Regions from separate parts of the Ruegeria sp. AM2 genome, predicted to be linked through region 3. Evidence: riboswitches for the same ligand, from Rfam matches in the RefSeq annotation. Region 3 holds a riboswitch; each other region holds the start of a gene.
The links. Region 3 has a riboswitch for cobalamin ahead of ACR0CR_RS11300 (hypothetical protein). Riboswitches for the same ligand answer to the same signal wherever they lie in the genome.

Region 1: it holds a riboswitch for cobalamin, as region 3 does, so the genes downstream of both, ACR0CR_RS07200 (CbtB domain-containing protein) here and ACR0CR_RS11300 (hypothetical protein) in region 3, are expected to answer to the same signal.
Region 2: it holds a riboswitch for cobalamin, as region 3 does, so the genes downstream of both, ACR0CR_RS07270 (DUF1636 family protein) here and ACR0CR_RS11300 (hypothetical protein) in region 3, are expected to answer to the same signal.

What each region holds. Positions count from the first base shown of each region.
Region 1 is NZ_JBQFXE010000002.1:329,979-334,656, reverse strand. Features, by position in the region: gene ACR0CR_RS07215 (cobyrinic acid a,c-diamide synthase CobB) at 1-214, shown strand, start outside; gene cobA (uroporphyrinogen-III C-methyltransferase) at 211-939, shown strand; gene cobF (precorrin-6A synthase (deacetylating)) at 932-1,678, shown strand; cobalamin riboswitch at 1,717-1,922, shown strand; gene ACR0CR_RS07200 (CbtB domain-containing protein) at 1,958-2,122, shown strand; gene ACR0CR_RS07195 (CbtA family protein) at 2,127-2,825, shown strand; gene ACR0CR_RS07190 (hypothetical protein) at 2,893-3,387, shown strand; gene ACR0CR_RS07185 (DUF1636 family protein) at 3,384-3,770, opposite strand; gene ACR0CR_RS07180 (DUF302 domain-containing protein) at 3,869-4,327, shown strand; gene ACR0CR_RS07175 (thiamine pyrophosphate-binding protein) at 4,407-4,678, shown strand, end outside.
Region 2 is NZ_JBQFXE010000002.1:343,199-347,876, reverse strand. Features, by position in the region: gene ACR0CR_RS07275 (NAD(P)-dependent oxidoreductase) at 1-679, opposite strand, end outside; cobalamin riboswitch at 785-990, shown strand; gene ACR0CR_RS07270 (DUF1636 family protein) at 1,076-1,456, shown strand; gene cobW (cobalamin biosynthesis protein CobW) at 1,453-2,508, shown strand; gene cobN (cobaltochelatase subunit CobN) at 2,523-4,678, shown strand, end outside.
Region 3 is NZ_JBQFXE010000004.1:187,841-192,518, forward strand. Features, by position in the region: gene ACR0CR_RS11290 (DNA polymerase III subunit gamma/tau) at 1-1,027, opposite strand, end outside; gene ACR0CR_RS11295 (protein-tyrosine phosphatase family protein) at 1,192-1,695, shown strand; gene ACR0CR_RS11300 (hypothetical protein) at 1,698-2,102, opposite strand; cobalamin riboswitch at 2,187-2,409, opposite strand; gene ACR0CR_RS11305 (alpha/beta hydrolase family protein) at 2,573-3,439, shown strand; gene rsgA (ribosome small subunit-dependent GTPase A) at 3,443-4,471, opposite strand; RNA gene ffs (signal recognition particle sRNA small type) at 4,627-4,678, opposite strand, start outside.

The DNA.
Region 1 (4,678 bases), on a different contig from region 3:
CCGCCGTGCGGAATTGCTGGCCCCGATGCCCGGATTTGCGTCTGGTGCGGCGTTGCGCGGGCATGAATTTCACTACTCCTCGATTCTGGAACAACCCGACGCGCCGCTGGCGCGCGTATTTGATGCAGAAGGGGCGGAAGGACCGCAGACCGGATCGGTCCGTGGCAACGTGACAGGAACATTCTTCCACTTGATTGCAGAGGCGTCGGTATGAGCGGCTATGTTTCGTTTGTCGGCTCCGGCCCCGGCGACCCGGATTTGCTGACGCTCAAGGCAGTAGACCGGCTGCAAAAGGCCGACGCTGTGCTGTTTGATGATCTCAGTAGCGGTCCAATTCTGGGCCATGCGCGCAAAGATGCCGATCTGGTGGGCGTAGGCAAACGTGCCGGACGTCCCTCGCCCAAGCAGGATCATGTTAGCCGGTTGCTGGTGGAATATGCGCAGACTGGTCAACGGGTTGTTCGGTTGAAATCCGGCGATGGTGGCATGTTCGGACGGCTTGAGGAAGAACTGGTGGCCTTGCGCGAAGCAGGGATCGACTATGAAATCATCCCCGGCATCCCTTCGGCAGTGGCGGCAGCGGCAGCGGCCGGCATTCCACTGACCCGAAGGCTGACCGCGAGGCGGGTGCAATTTGTCACTGGACACGACGTCAGCGGCAAACTGCCCGAGGATCTGAACTTGCCCGCACTGGCCGACCCGGATGCAACAACGGTTGTTTTCATGGGCAAGCGGACATTTCCCCTGTTGGTAAAAACGTTGCACACGCATGGCCTGCCGTTGGATACTCCGGCGCTAATGGCAGAATCTGTTTCCACGCCCGATCAAAAGCTGAACCGCTCTACGATTGGCGCGTTGTCCGAACAACTGCTCGGAGAGCTCGGAACCGCCCCTGCGCTGATCCTCTATGGCCCGCTGGCAGAATTCGATGATGTTTGACCTGACGCTGATCGGCATTGGCACCGGCAGTCCTGACCATGTGACGTTTCAGGGCGCAAAGGCCATACGCACGGCAGATTTAATTCTGATTCCCCGCAAAGGTGAGAACAAAGCTGATCTGGCAGGCCTGCGCGAAGAAATCATCGCACAAGTTACCGATGTATCGCCCGAAATCGCCTATTTCGATATCCCCAAGCGCCGTTCTGATGACGGCTACCTCAGTGGCGTCGACGAATGGCACGACGCAATTGCGCTGCGGTGGCAAGACGCGATCAGCGCGCACCCCGAAGCGCGCCAAGTGGCGCTGTTGATCTGGGGTGATCCATCGCTCTATGACAGCTCGTTGCGAATAGCATCTCGGCTTGACCCACAACCGAAAACGCGGGTGATTCCGGGCATTACGGCGCTTCAGGCCCTGACGGCGGCCCATGCAATTCCAATCAACGATCTGGGCGCGCCCTATGTCGTCACCACCGGACGCCGCATTCGGGATGAAGGCTGGCCCAAAAATGCCTCAAAAGTGGCGGTCATGCTCGATGGGGAATGCTCGTTTCAAACCCTCGAGACGGAACACTACGACATCTGGTGGGGGGCCTATGTGGGCATGAAGGAGGAAATTCTTGTCAGCGGCCCCCTGTCAGAGGTGGCCGAGCAGATTGTGAAAACCCGTGCCAATGCCCGCGCCGACCATGGGTGGATCATGGATGTCTATTTGCTGAAAAAGCGTGATCTGACGTAAAAGGTCGCAAATGGAGATTGCGCCCGCCTGGCCTTAGCGGCTAAATGAAGTTGTCTGGTCCCGCCGGAGCCATCCGGATGCTAAGAGGGAATTTGGTGCGACCACCCCGGTGGTCAAATCCCAAGCCGCCCCCGCGACTGTAAGCGGAGAGCCCTGTTCAACCAGCCACTCCTGTTCTCAGGGGGAAGGCGAACAGAGGCACCGACCCGCAAGCCAGGAGACCTGCCAGGCGCAAAATGAAACACCGGCCGTCGGGTGCGGCGGCAAAGGAGAAATAAGATGGCAACACAAACACAGACGGCTTCGCGCACTGGTTTCCTTCCGGTCATGTTTGCTGTGATTCTTGGCTTTGGCGTCATCACGCTGACCGGCCACGTTCAGGCTGCGGCGCTGCACGACGCGGCGCATGACGTACGCCACGCAACCGGCTTCCCCTGCCACTAAGACCATGTTCAGTCGCATTCTGACCAGCGCGTTGTTCGCTGGTGCTGCAGCCGGGTTGATTGCCGCCCTGCTGCAGTTGGTCTTTGTGCAACCTGTATTGCTGCACGCCGAATTGTATGAATCGGGTGAACTGGTGCATTTCGGGGCCGAGGCCGTGACGGCTCATCCCGAACTGCCCGGTATGTTCTCGGAACTGACCCGTGACGCGCTGAGCGTGATCTTCACAATGCTGACTTACACCGGTTACGCGCTGGTAATGGTTGCGCTGATGTCCGTAGCCGAAGGTCAGGGACACAAGATCGACGGTCGGACCGGTGTTCTGTGGGGCTTGGCAGGTTTCATCGCCTTTCATTTGGCTCCAGGCTTCACGCTGGCACCCGAAGTGCCCGGCGTTGCAGCGGCTGACGTCTATGCGCGGCAGGTCTGGTGGTTCGCAACGGTCGCAGCTGCTGTTGTCGCCCTTTGGCTCATCGCGTTCGGTGGCAACCTGATCAGCTATGTGATCGCTGCTGCCCTGCTGCTGGCCCCGCATCTGATCGGCGCGCCCGAACCGGACGTATTCACAGGCCCGGTCCCGACCGAGATCGGCGCACTGTTTGCCGCGCGCGCCTTTGGCATTGGCCTGGCGGCCTGGGTGCTGGTGGGCGCTTTTGCCGGGTATTTCTGGCAGCACGAAGGCCAACGCTCCGAAGCAACGGCCTGATAGCTTCTCAAGCGGGCGCGCCGGGTTCCTCCCGGCGCGTTTCGTTTTTGTCTTCAAGGAACTAGATATGTCACGTTCACTTGCCCTTTTTGCCATCGGCCTGGTCTTTGGTGGTGGCGCAGGGTTTGTTCTCGCCGCAGGGAATGGCATCACTTTTGACGGCCACGACCACGGAGATCCATCGCATCATGGCGCTTCACATGCCGAGGCGATGGCGCACGACCACGCGACGGCAATCAACCTGCCTGCGGGCCCGAATGCACCCGGAATTGAAATCGCGCTGCAGCCGGACCCAATGTCCGGATGGAACCTGCATGTCATGCCTCAGAACTTCCGGTTTTCGCCCGAGAATGCCTCGACCGCCGGTGTCCCCGGAGAGGGTCACGCGCATGTCTATGTCAACGGAACGAAACTGGCCCGGCTATACGGCAACTGGATGCACATCGGAGACCTGCCGAAAGGCGAGGTCGAGGTATCCGTTTCGCTCAACTCAAACAGCCACAGTCCGCTGATGGTCGATAACGAGCCGGTCAGCGCCATGGTCACCGTACAGGTCGACTAAAGCGCCGGTATGCGCGCGCGCAAACACATTCGAAGCCGCCCGCAGGGTCGGGCGTCTTCAATCCAGCCCTTGGGGCTGTCCAGATAGGTTTGACAGGTCGCGGCAATATCTTTGGCGTCCGAGGTCACCTTGACCCCCGAAAAAACATAAGACGCGCGACCTTCTGCCTGCAACGCGAGCGCGACAGGTTCAGTGCAACCGCTGAAACACGCGTGTTCGCTGACCGTCACCTGAGCCTCAAGCCCGGCTTGCGCTAATGCCTCTGTCACGGCCTTCTTCTCGGCCTCACGGTCTCGATGGCCCGAGCAACTGTCGCAAATCAAAAGGCGCACCCGATCCAATCCTGACCCCATTACGTTGTGCTGAACCGTTTCTGATGCCATCTGCCCCGCAGTGCAATCGGGAAAACGCACAAGAATGTGAGTGCGCGCTTTCCGGGTTTCTGGCATCAAATGACGAACAACCAGCTCAGGAGTCTCCGATGAAAGCGCCTTGGATTGCACTAGCCTTGATCGCCCTGCCCGCCTGGGCACAGGATTCTCTGTCGGGTTGGGCCGTATATTCGACCGACAAAAGCTATAGCCAGTTGGTGGATGACACCAAAGCCGCTGTCAAAGAGCACGGTCTGATCGTTGTGACGCAAGCCGGTCCCACCAAGGCCGCCGCGTCACGCGGCATCACCATTCCCGGCAACCGGGTGATCGGAGCTTTCAACAACGACTATGCGGTGCGCGTACTGGAAACATCGCTCAATGCGATGATCGAAGCACCGATCCGGTTCTATGTGACCGAGAACGAAGACGGCACCGCCACCCTGTCCTACAAGACCCCCAGCTTTGTCTTTGCGCCCTATGTCTACGAAGGCGGAGAACCTTTGCGAGACATCGCCGAAGAGCTGGACGGCAAATTTCAAGCCGTCGCCGAAACCGCAGTCAAATAGTCACACTGACGTGATCCGCCTTGCGTCCGAGGCCTTCCTCCGCAATCTGCAATGAAACAGTTTTTCGGAGCACGACCAAATGCAGGACCTCTCGCCCCGCGCTGCGGATCTTTTGGCCCAACGCTTGTACGAGGCCGGATGCCGCCACGCTTTTGGTATGCCAGGGGGAGAAGTTCTGACTCTGGTCGATGCACTGGAACAGGCCGGGATCACCTTTCATCTGACCAAGCATGAAAACGCCGCTGGCTTCATGGCCGAAGCCGTCCATCACCGCGACGGCGCTCCGGCCATACTGGTCGCAACGTTAGGCCCCGGCGCGATGAACGGAATCAACGTGGTTGCCAACGCGTT
Region 2 (4,678 bases), on a different contig from region 3:
TTTCGTGCACAAAAGATGTGCCCGATGAGATTTTTATGGCCTCATAGGTGGTCCCCAAGTCCATCCCAGCGGCCTTTGCTGTGACCAAAGCCTCGGCACAGGTGATCAAGTTTGCTGTGGCCAGATAGTTGGTCAGCACTTTCAGTACCGACGCGGATCCCAATTCACCGGTGTGCAGAACCCTACGACCCATCGTGGTGAGAAAAGGTAGAATGCGTTCAAACGTCTCGCGATCGCAGCCAGCGAAGATCGAAATATTCCCGGTTGCCGCCCGATGGCAACCACCCGAGACAGGGCAATCAACCGCAGCCCCGCCTTGTTCGATGACCAGCGCGCCGAGGCGTTTGACCTCAACCTCATCCGTGGTCGACATCTCCATCCAGATTTTTCCCGCGCCAACCTCGGGCAGCATGTCCTGCATGACGGCATCCGAAGCCGCAGGGGATGGCAGGCAGGTGATCACGGCATCGCAATCGCGCATCATTTGCGCTGGGTCTGTGGCTGCCTTTGCACCTTTGCCGACGAACTCCGCCACCAGATCAGGATTAAGATCATGAACTGTTAAATCGATCCCGTTCCGTAGTAACGAACCCGACAGCTTGCCCCCGACGTTTCCAAGCCCAATAAACCCGACCTTCATACCCCTGGCCTCCCTAACCTTGTCTTTCCACCATGCCAGCACGGCGCATCTCTTCGGTCATGCCGCCCTGCGACGCTGGTTGGTCGCTTTTCATCCCCTTTTCGTGGATTGAATGAGACTCGCTTGACAACCCCCCTGCCCGTACCGCATGTCCCTTGCGTTGGTGTCCTCGTGAGAGGATGAAAAGGGAATGCGTCAGCGGATCTTCCGTCAAACGCAGCCGCCCCCGCGACCGTGACCGGAGAGGGTGCCCAAGCCACTGGCCAGCAGGCCGGGAAGGCGGGACATCCGGCAGAGTTCAACCTCTGACATCCGCAAGCCGGGAGACCTGCCAGCACCCGAGTATGCAACCGGACGGGGTGTTCCGGCGTCGGGTCAAAGGCGACCCGCATGAAACCCCGTCCCCCACAAAAAGGATTTGGGGGGATGAGAGACATGACCGAGACCGCACCGGTCGAATTGTTGGTATGCACCACCTGCCGTCGCGGCCTTCCCGTCGAGGATGACGCCCAGCGGCCCGGAGCTTTGCTACACAAAGCGCTGGAGCAAGCTGATCTGCCCGAAGGTATAACGCTGAAAGCCGTCGAATGCCTGTCGAATTGCGACGAAGGCTGCTCGATCGTGCTGCGCGGGGGACCTGATCGCTGGACCTTCGTCTATGAACATCTCAACGAAACAGACCACATCGAGACCATTGTCGAAGGCGCAGCAAAGTATCTTGCGACCGAGGATGGATTGGTCAAATGGCGCGAGCGCCCCGAACATTTCCGCAAAAACTGCGCAGCCCGCATTCCCCCGATTGGAGCCCTGAAATGAGCAATCTCGAAAAACTCCCCGTAACCGTGATCACCGGCTTTCTGGGCTCGGGCAAGACCACGCTGGTGCGCCACCTGATGCAGAACCCGCAGGGCAAGCGTCTGGCCGTTGTGGTGAATGAGTTCGGAGATGTCGGCGTCGATGGCGACATCCTGAAATCCTGCGCCATTCCGGATTGCCCGGCAGAAAACATCATGGAACTGGCGAACGGCTGCATTTGCTGCACCGTGGCCGATGATTTCATCCCCACGATTGAAGCCTTGATGGCGTTGGAACCGCGACCGGATCACATCCTGATTGAAACCTCTGGTCTGGCGCTGCCCAAACCGCTGCTGAAGGCATTCGACTGGCCGGATATCCGGTCCAAGATCACCGTCGACGGCGTAATCGCTCTGGCCGATGCCGAGGCGGTGGCGGCCGGTCGCTTCGCCCCGAATGTCGAGGCGGTGGATGCCCAGCGCTTGGCGGACGATTCCATCGACCACGAAACGCCCCTGTCCGAGGTATTCGAGGATCAGATCTCCTGCGCCGATATCATCCTGCTGACCAAGCCCGATCTGGCGGGTCCTGAAGGCGTCTCCAGGGCCAAGGAAATCATCGCAGCCGAAGCACCCCGTCCACTGCCCGTCGTCGAAGTCGCCGAAGGCGTGGTGGACGTACGCGTCGTGTTGGGTCTTGAGGCGGCAGCCGAAGATGACATGGACGCTCGCCCCAGCCACCATGACGGTCACGATGACCACGAGCATGACGATTTCGAAAGCATCATCGTCGACCTGCCCGAACAGACCGATCCTGCCGCGCTCGTGGCGAATATCGAACGTCTGGCCAAGGAACTGAACATCCTGCGAGTCAAAGGCTATGCCGCCGTTCAAGGCAAACCGATGCGTCTGCTGGTTCAGGCCGTCGGCGCACGCGTGCGTCATCAATATGACCGTCCATGGCAGCCCGATGAGGCGCGCCGCTCGCGTCTGGTCGTCATTGCTGAACATGACGACATCAAAGAGGCTGAAATCCGCGAAATCCTCGCGGGCATCACCGAAGCCGCCGAGTAAGCGCAGGGTAAACCATGCACGTCGTCTTCCGCGAAAGCCACGGGTTAGAGGAAACCGAGACCCCAACAGATCTGGGCCAGAGTCCAGCGGATCTGGTGGTGTTGTCTTTCTCCGACAGCGACCTTGGCGCTTTCGCGGCAGGCTGGCATCGCGGTGGCGGGCCGGACGGTCGGATGCCGACCCTGCGGTTGGCCAATCTGACGGCGCTGAAACACCCTCTGTCCGTTGACACCTATGTGGAACAGACGCTGGAGGGCGCAAAGGGCATCCTGATCCGTCTGATCGGCGGGGTGCCCTACTGGGCGTACGGCCTGCAGCAGGTTCTGTCGCTGGCGCAAGCCAAGGGGATTGCTGTGGCCGTGCTGCCCGCCGACGGGCGCGAGGATACGCGGCTGGACGCATATTCGACCCTTCCCGTCTCAACCTTGCGACGGCTGGCACATCTCTGCGACACCGGCGGCGAAGTCGCGGCACAAGCAGCTTTGGCACAGATGGCACTGGCAGCGGGGCTTTATGCAGGTCCGGTGATGGGCGCAAAGTCCCTGCCCGACACCGGCGCATGGTGTCCTGATCTTGGGGTGATCCCGGCAGAGCAGGCGTTCTCCGGTGACACAAAACGCGTTGTGGTGACCTTCTACCGTGCCTATCTGACCTCGGCTGACACCGCCCCAGTAGCCGCCCTGATCCGCAGCCTGCGCGCGCGGGGGTTTCAGGCCGTAGGCTTGTTCGCTCCCTCGCTGAAGGCCCCAGCCGCCGCCGACTGGCTGCGCGAAACCATCATATCACTTGCCCCATCCGCGATCATCAACGCCACTTCGTTCTCGGGCAAAGGCGCGTCTGGCTCGTCACCTCTGGACGTCGCTAATGTGCCGGTCTTTCAGGTCGCACTGGCCACCTCGCGCCGCAAAGCCTGGGCCGAGGCGGAGCGCGGCCTCTCGCCCGCTGACCTTGCCATGCATGTGGTGCTGCCCGAGGTGGACGGGCGGATTACGGCTGGCATCGCCTCGTTCAAGGAACCGGGCAAGCGCGACCCACATCTGGAATATTCCCGCTTTGCCCACCGAGCCGAGAAGGAACGGATCGAGGCTATCCTAGACCGCGTCACCGGTTGGCTGAACCTTCAAGATAAACCCAAGGCCGATCAGGTGCCAGCGCTGGTGCTGTCCACCTATCCCGGCAAAGACTGGCAGATGGCCCATGCGGTGGGTCTGGACGCGCTGGCCTCGGCCGAGGCGATGCTGTCCGATCTGCAAGCAAAAGGCTACGATACCGCGCCAGCGGAACCGATTGCCGAAACACTGCTGGACGAGCGGATTTCGTGGCCGCTGGCCGAGTATAAAGCCGCGCTAGCCGATCTGCCCGAACAATTGTGCACAGACTTGCAATCCGTCTGGGGCGTCCCCGAGGAGGATTCCGCCGTCACCGACGGCGCGTTTCACTTCACCGCCCTCCGCCGGGGCAAGGCTCTGGTCGCGCTGCAACCCGAACGCGGCACGCCCGAGCTGCGCGATGACGACTACCACGACCTGTCGCGCACCCCGCGCCACAGCTATGTCGCCTTTTATCTGTGGCTGCGCAAAAGCTTGGGCGCAGATGCGCTGATCCATATCGGCGCCCATGGCACGCTGGAATGGCTGCCCGGCAAATCCGTTGCCCTGTCCAGAACATGTTGGCCCGAGGCACTGATCCGCGACTTGCCAGTGATCTACCCCTTCATCGTCAATGACCCCGGCGAGGCCGCACAGGCTAAACGCCGGATCGGCGCCGTCACGCTGGGGCATATCCCACCTGCGTTGAAGGAAAGCGGCACACCCGACAGGATGGTCCGGCTGGAATCGCTGCTGGATGAGTTCTCGAACGCCGATGGTCTGGACCCAAAGCGCCGCGACCGGCTGCAGGAAGACATCCGCGACGAAGCGCAGGCCATCGGGCTGGAAAGCGATCTCGGTCTGGATCAGGCCACCTGCACCGCCGAGGCGATCACCCGCATCGACCGCTTTGTCTGTGACATCAAGGAAAGCCAGTTCGGCGACGGGCTACACATCTTTGGCCGCGTGCCTGAAGCCACTGGCAATTTCGACCCCGCGCCCTCGGCCCAAGCGGAACGCAACGGGCTGCTGGATGCGCTAGCCGGAAAACGGATCGAGGCCGGGCCGTCCGGATCCCCCTA
Region 3 (4,678 bases):
GCCACATGCGGGTCAGAACACGCATCGGAAGGGCTTCGGCCATCTGCTGACCGCGCGCCCGTTCGTCGGGGGAGACTGTGGGGTCTTCTGCGGCGTCGGGCGTGATTTTGACGACAGACACCCAATGGGTGATTTCAGCCAGATCGCGCAGGACAGACAGAGGGTCGGCCCCTTCGGCATATTGGGCGCTCAACTCAGTGAGAGCTCCTGCCGCGTCGCCACGCAGGATCATATCGATCAGGTCAAGAACCCTGCCCCGGTCGGCCAGGCCCAGCATGGCGCGCACTTGATCGGCACTGGTTTCTCCGGCACCGTGGCTGATCGCCTGATCCAGCAGCGAGGTCGCGTCCCGCGCCGAGCCTTCGGCGGCGCGCGTGATCAGTGCCAGCGCATCTTCGGCAATCTCCGCCCCTTCGGCGCCTGCGATCTTGCGCAACAGACCAATCATGTCTTCGGGCTCGATCCGCCGCAGGTCGAAACGCTGGCAGCGCGACAGGACTGTCACCGGAACCTTGCGAATCTCGGTGGTGGCGAAGATGAACTTCACATGTTCGGGCGGTTCCTCAAGCGTTTTGAGCAGCGCGTTAAAGGCGCTGGTCGAGAGCATGTGGACCTCGTCGATGATGTAGATCTTGTAGCGGGCTGAGGCGGCGCGATAGCGGACGCTATCGATGATCTCGCGGATATCGTTGACACCGGTTCGGCTGGCGGCGTCCATCTCCATCACGTCAACATGACGGCCTTCCATGATGGCGACGCAATGTTCGCATTGGCCGCAGGGCTCGGTGGTTGGCTTGCCTTCGCCATCGGGGCCGATGCAGTTCATGCCTTTGGCGATGATCCGGGCCGTGGTGGTTTTACCGGTGCCACGGATGCCGGTCATGATGAAAGCTTGCGCGATCCGGTCCGCCTCGAACGCGTTTTTCAGGGTGCGTACCATCGCGTCCTGACCGACCAGATCGGCAAAGGTTTCCGGGCGGTATTTGCGGGCAAGCACCTGATAGGCGGGACTGGATGAGTCGGTCATGTCTGCTCTGATGGATTCGTATCAGATTCGCAGCGTAGTGACCGCCGTCGTCCACGTCCACCGGGCGCGCATAGGATTTTGCTTTGGATTGTGAACTGTCGAGGCTAAAATCTGCGAATGCATTTCAGATACTGATTTTTAGTTATGTGTTTCGGGGGTGTTTCATGACTCAGCTTGTGATCTACGCTGTTCAGGTTGGCGGAGGCACTCTTGCTTTGACCTCGATGCCGGGACGTGGCGGGGATTACGCGGGCGATCTGGACTTAATTGCTGACTGGAAGCCGGGGCTTGTCATCTCGATGACCACCGAGGTCGAAATGCTGCAGGATGGGGCACCGGATTTCGGAAGCGACATTCAGGGTCGCGCCAGCCGTTGGGCGCATTTGCCGATCGAAGACTTTGGTGCCCCTTCAGCCGAAATCGACGAGCTTTGGCCCGAGATCAGTGCGGCCGTTCGCCATTCCCTGTCTGGTGGAGGTCGGGTTCTGGTGCATTGTCGCGGCGGGTGCGGGCGATCGGGCATGGTCGTGCTGAGGGTCATGGTCGAATGCGGTGAGCAACCGGACGCGGCACTGGCGCGACTGCGCAAATTGCGGCCATGCGCCGTCGAGACCGATGCCCAAATGGCATGGGCGGTCTCAACGGCCCGGGTTCCTATTCAGCCTTAACGTCAGGCGTGTGCCGGTTCTTGTGCGACCAGCGCTTTTTCCTGCTCAAGCAAGAGGACCTCGATCATCGCGCATGGCGGTGTGAGGCCCTTTGACGGGCGTGCAGTGCGTTCAGTTCCGAACATCATGTCGGCGAAGATATCCAGCGCGTCGATCTCCGCCTCAGCGTCGGTTCCGCAGAACACGCGCACCTGATCCAAATTTGCTCGGAAGCGCGCGATGCAGCCATCCGAGCAATGGGTCAGTTCAGCACTGCCGTCCAACTGAAACGCGTCATCGGTCACAGGCTTTGTCATAGCCATTCCCTGCGCCAGACCGCGGGCCATGCGGGCTAGTGCGGGGCAGGGTTGGCCTGTTCGTTGACACAGCGTTGCCGCGTAAGTGTGGGTTTTGGTCTTCCAGATCATAATGCGCCCTCCGCGCGACGGACAAAAGGCGAAAGACCGGTGTGACAGCAAGCTGACGACCTGCCCGGACACCCCGCCCGAGTTTCGGTTTTGGTTCGGATGGCAGGTCTCCTGACTTGCGGTTCAGTGCTTTGCCGACCTTCCCAACCCTACGGTCAGTGGCATTCCGGCATCGCTCTCCGCTTACAGTTGCGGGGGCAGTCGCGGCCTTGGTCCGTTTCCAGCATTGCCGGGCAGGACCGCACCGTGTTCCCTTTTCATTTCGACCTCAAACTGAGGTGCGAAAACCATCGAGTTATGGCTAGCGGCGGCACGGCATTCGAGTCAAGCGGATTGAAACACAGGACCCGAGAAAGGGGGTGTTCAGCCGAATCATGTGTTGGTTACGTTGGGTCTGCCTTGACTCACGGCGGTCGCGCATTGCGGAATAGTTGGTGAACTGATCAGTTCAGATGAGCCAGGAGGCTAGAATGTTGGACGACCAGCAAGCCGTTTTGACCCAAGACCTGCAGTTTCCATCCGGTACGGGGATGTTGTCGGGTCGGCTTTATCTGCCGATCACAGAACCGCAAACCGTCGTAGTCTTGAACAGCGCAACCGGGGTTCCGCGGGATTATTACCAGCATTTTGCCCACTGGTTGGCAGCGGAAAGAGGCATGGCCTGCCTGACCTATGATTACCGGGATTTCGGCCACTCTCTGACCGGTCGGTTAAAGGATTCACAGGTGACCATGGCCGACTGGGCGCTGGTGGATATGCCAGCCGCGCGGGCTGAGATGCGCCGCCGGTTCCCTAAAGCAGAATTGTGGAATATCGGGCATTCGGTGGGCGGAATGCTGGGTCCTGTTCAGCCGGACATCGAACAAATCGACCGGATGATTTGCGTGTGTTCAGGTATGGTCACCGTAAAGGATCACCCGTGGCCCTATCGCGCCCTTGCTGGCTTGTTTTGGTACGGCCACGCACCGTTGACCGTCCGTGCGTTAGGCTATCTGCCGGGCAAGGCGCTGGGGTTCGGCTCGGACTTGCCCGCGCGGGTTTATTGGCAATGGCGCAAATGGTGCACCTCGCCCACCAGCTATCACCCGGATATCGGTCGTACATTGCCCAAGGCTGAATGGGCGCAACGAGGCGGTCGGGTCGATTTGTTTGCCTGCGAAGATGACCAGATGGTGCCGCCCGAAGCTGTCTGGCGGCTGGCAAACCTTTACGGTCCGGATGCAAAACGCCACTTGCTAAAACCGACCGATTTCGGGCTGTCGGAAATCGGCCATATCGGCGTTTTCGCTCGCCGAAATGCGGCCGTGTGGCCCCGGCTGCTGGACCGGGACCATTGATCTTCAGTTTCGCCGTTGCGATTTCTTGTCCTGCATGACGGAACGCACCATTTTGCCAAACGCCTTGTCACGGGCGCGCGATTGCGCCACGGTTTCTGAATTGCGCTGATCTTCACGCAGCAACTTGCGCCAACGCGCAACCCGGTCGGGGTCCAACGTGCCGGACTCGATGGCGGCTAGCACCGCGCAGCCGGGTTCGGTGACGTGTTGGCAATCAGAAAACCGGCACGCTTCCGCCAGGTCCGAAATGTCCGAGAACACTTCGTCCACCCCGTCACGCGCATCCAGTAGTCGCAATGCCCGCATACCCGGCGTGTCGATCAGCCACCCGCCGTTGATCATACGGTGCAAGGACCGCGCTGTTGTTGTGTGCCGGCCTCGTGCGTCATCCTCACGAATACCGGCGGTGTCTGCGGTCTGCCCGGTCATACCGTTCGCGAGCGTTGTTTTGCCAACACCAGATGATCCGACCAGCGCTGCCGTCTGCCCGCTGGGGCACCATGCCAGAACCTGTTGGATCTCTGTGTGATCCAGCGCGTTGATGGTGAGGACCGTCACAAATTGCCCCAAGTGTTGCGCGCGTGAGGCATAGCCTCGGGGGTCAGCGCATTCGTCCGCCTTGGTCAAAACAATCACCGGATAACAGCCAGCCTGATGTGCCAACGCAAGATAGCGTTCCAGCCGGGCCAGATTGAAATCGGCATTGCACGATGAGACGATGAACAGCACATCGACATTGGCCGCAATCAACTGCTGCCCGGCACCTGTACCAGCCGCGCGGCGTTGTAGCAGACTGCGCCGGTCGAGCACGCTTTGAACGCGGGCTTGCGAGTCCGCCAGAACCCAGTCGCCAACCGCAAGAGCTCCGATTGGGTGTGACGGCGTCAGCAGAGGTGTTTCACCGTCCGGGTTTAGCCCGATCAGCCGATCTCGGTGAACGGCCGAGATACGGAATGGAATCAGCGAAGTATCCGCGACATGCTGCGCGGCAAAGAAAGTGGACCATCCAAGGTCCGTAAGCGTTTTTGACATTGTTTTGCCTGTCTTCAAATACAGCAAACCCGACAGATGGCGCGCGCGTCCGTTGGGGATGTGTTCAGGCAGTCAGTGCATTCAGAAATTCAGAACCGATCCGCCCGAAGGGGTTTTGCGACAATCATAAAAGCCCTCCTGCGGCTGGTGGTTGCAAGTGAGAGGTTGGACATCGACCCAAGCGGGGCTCGTTGTGGCTGCTTCCTT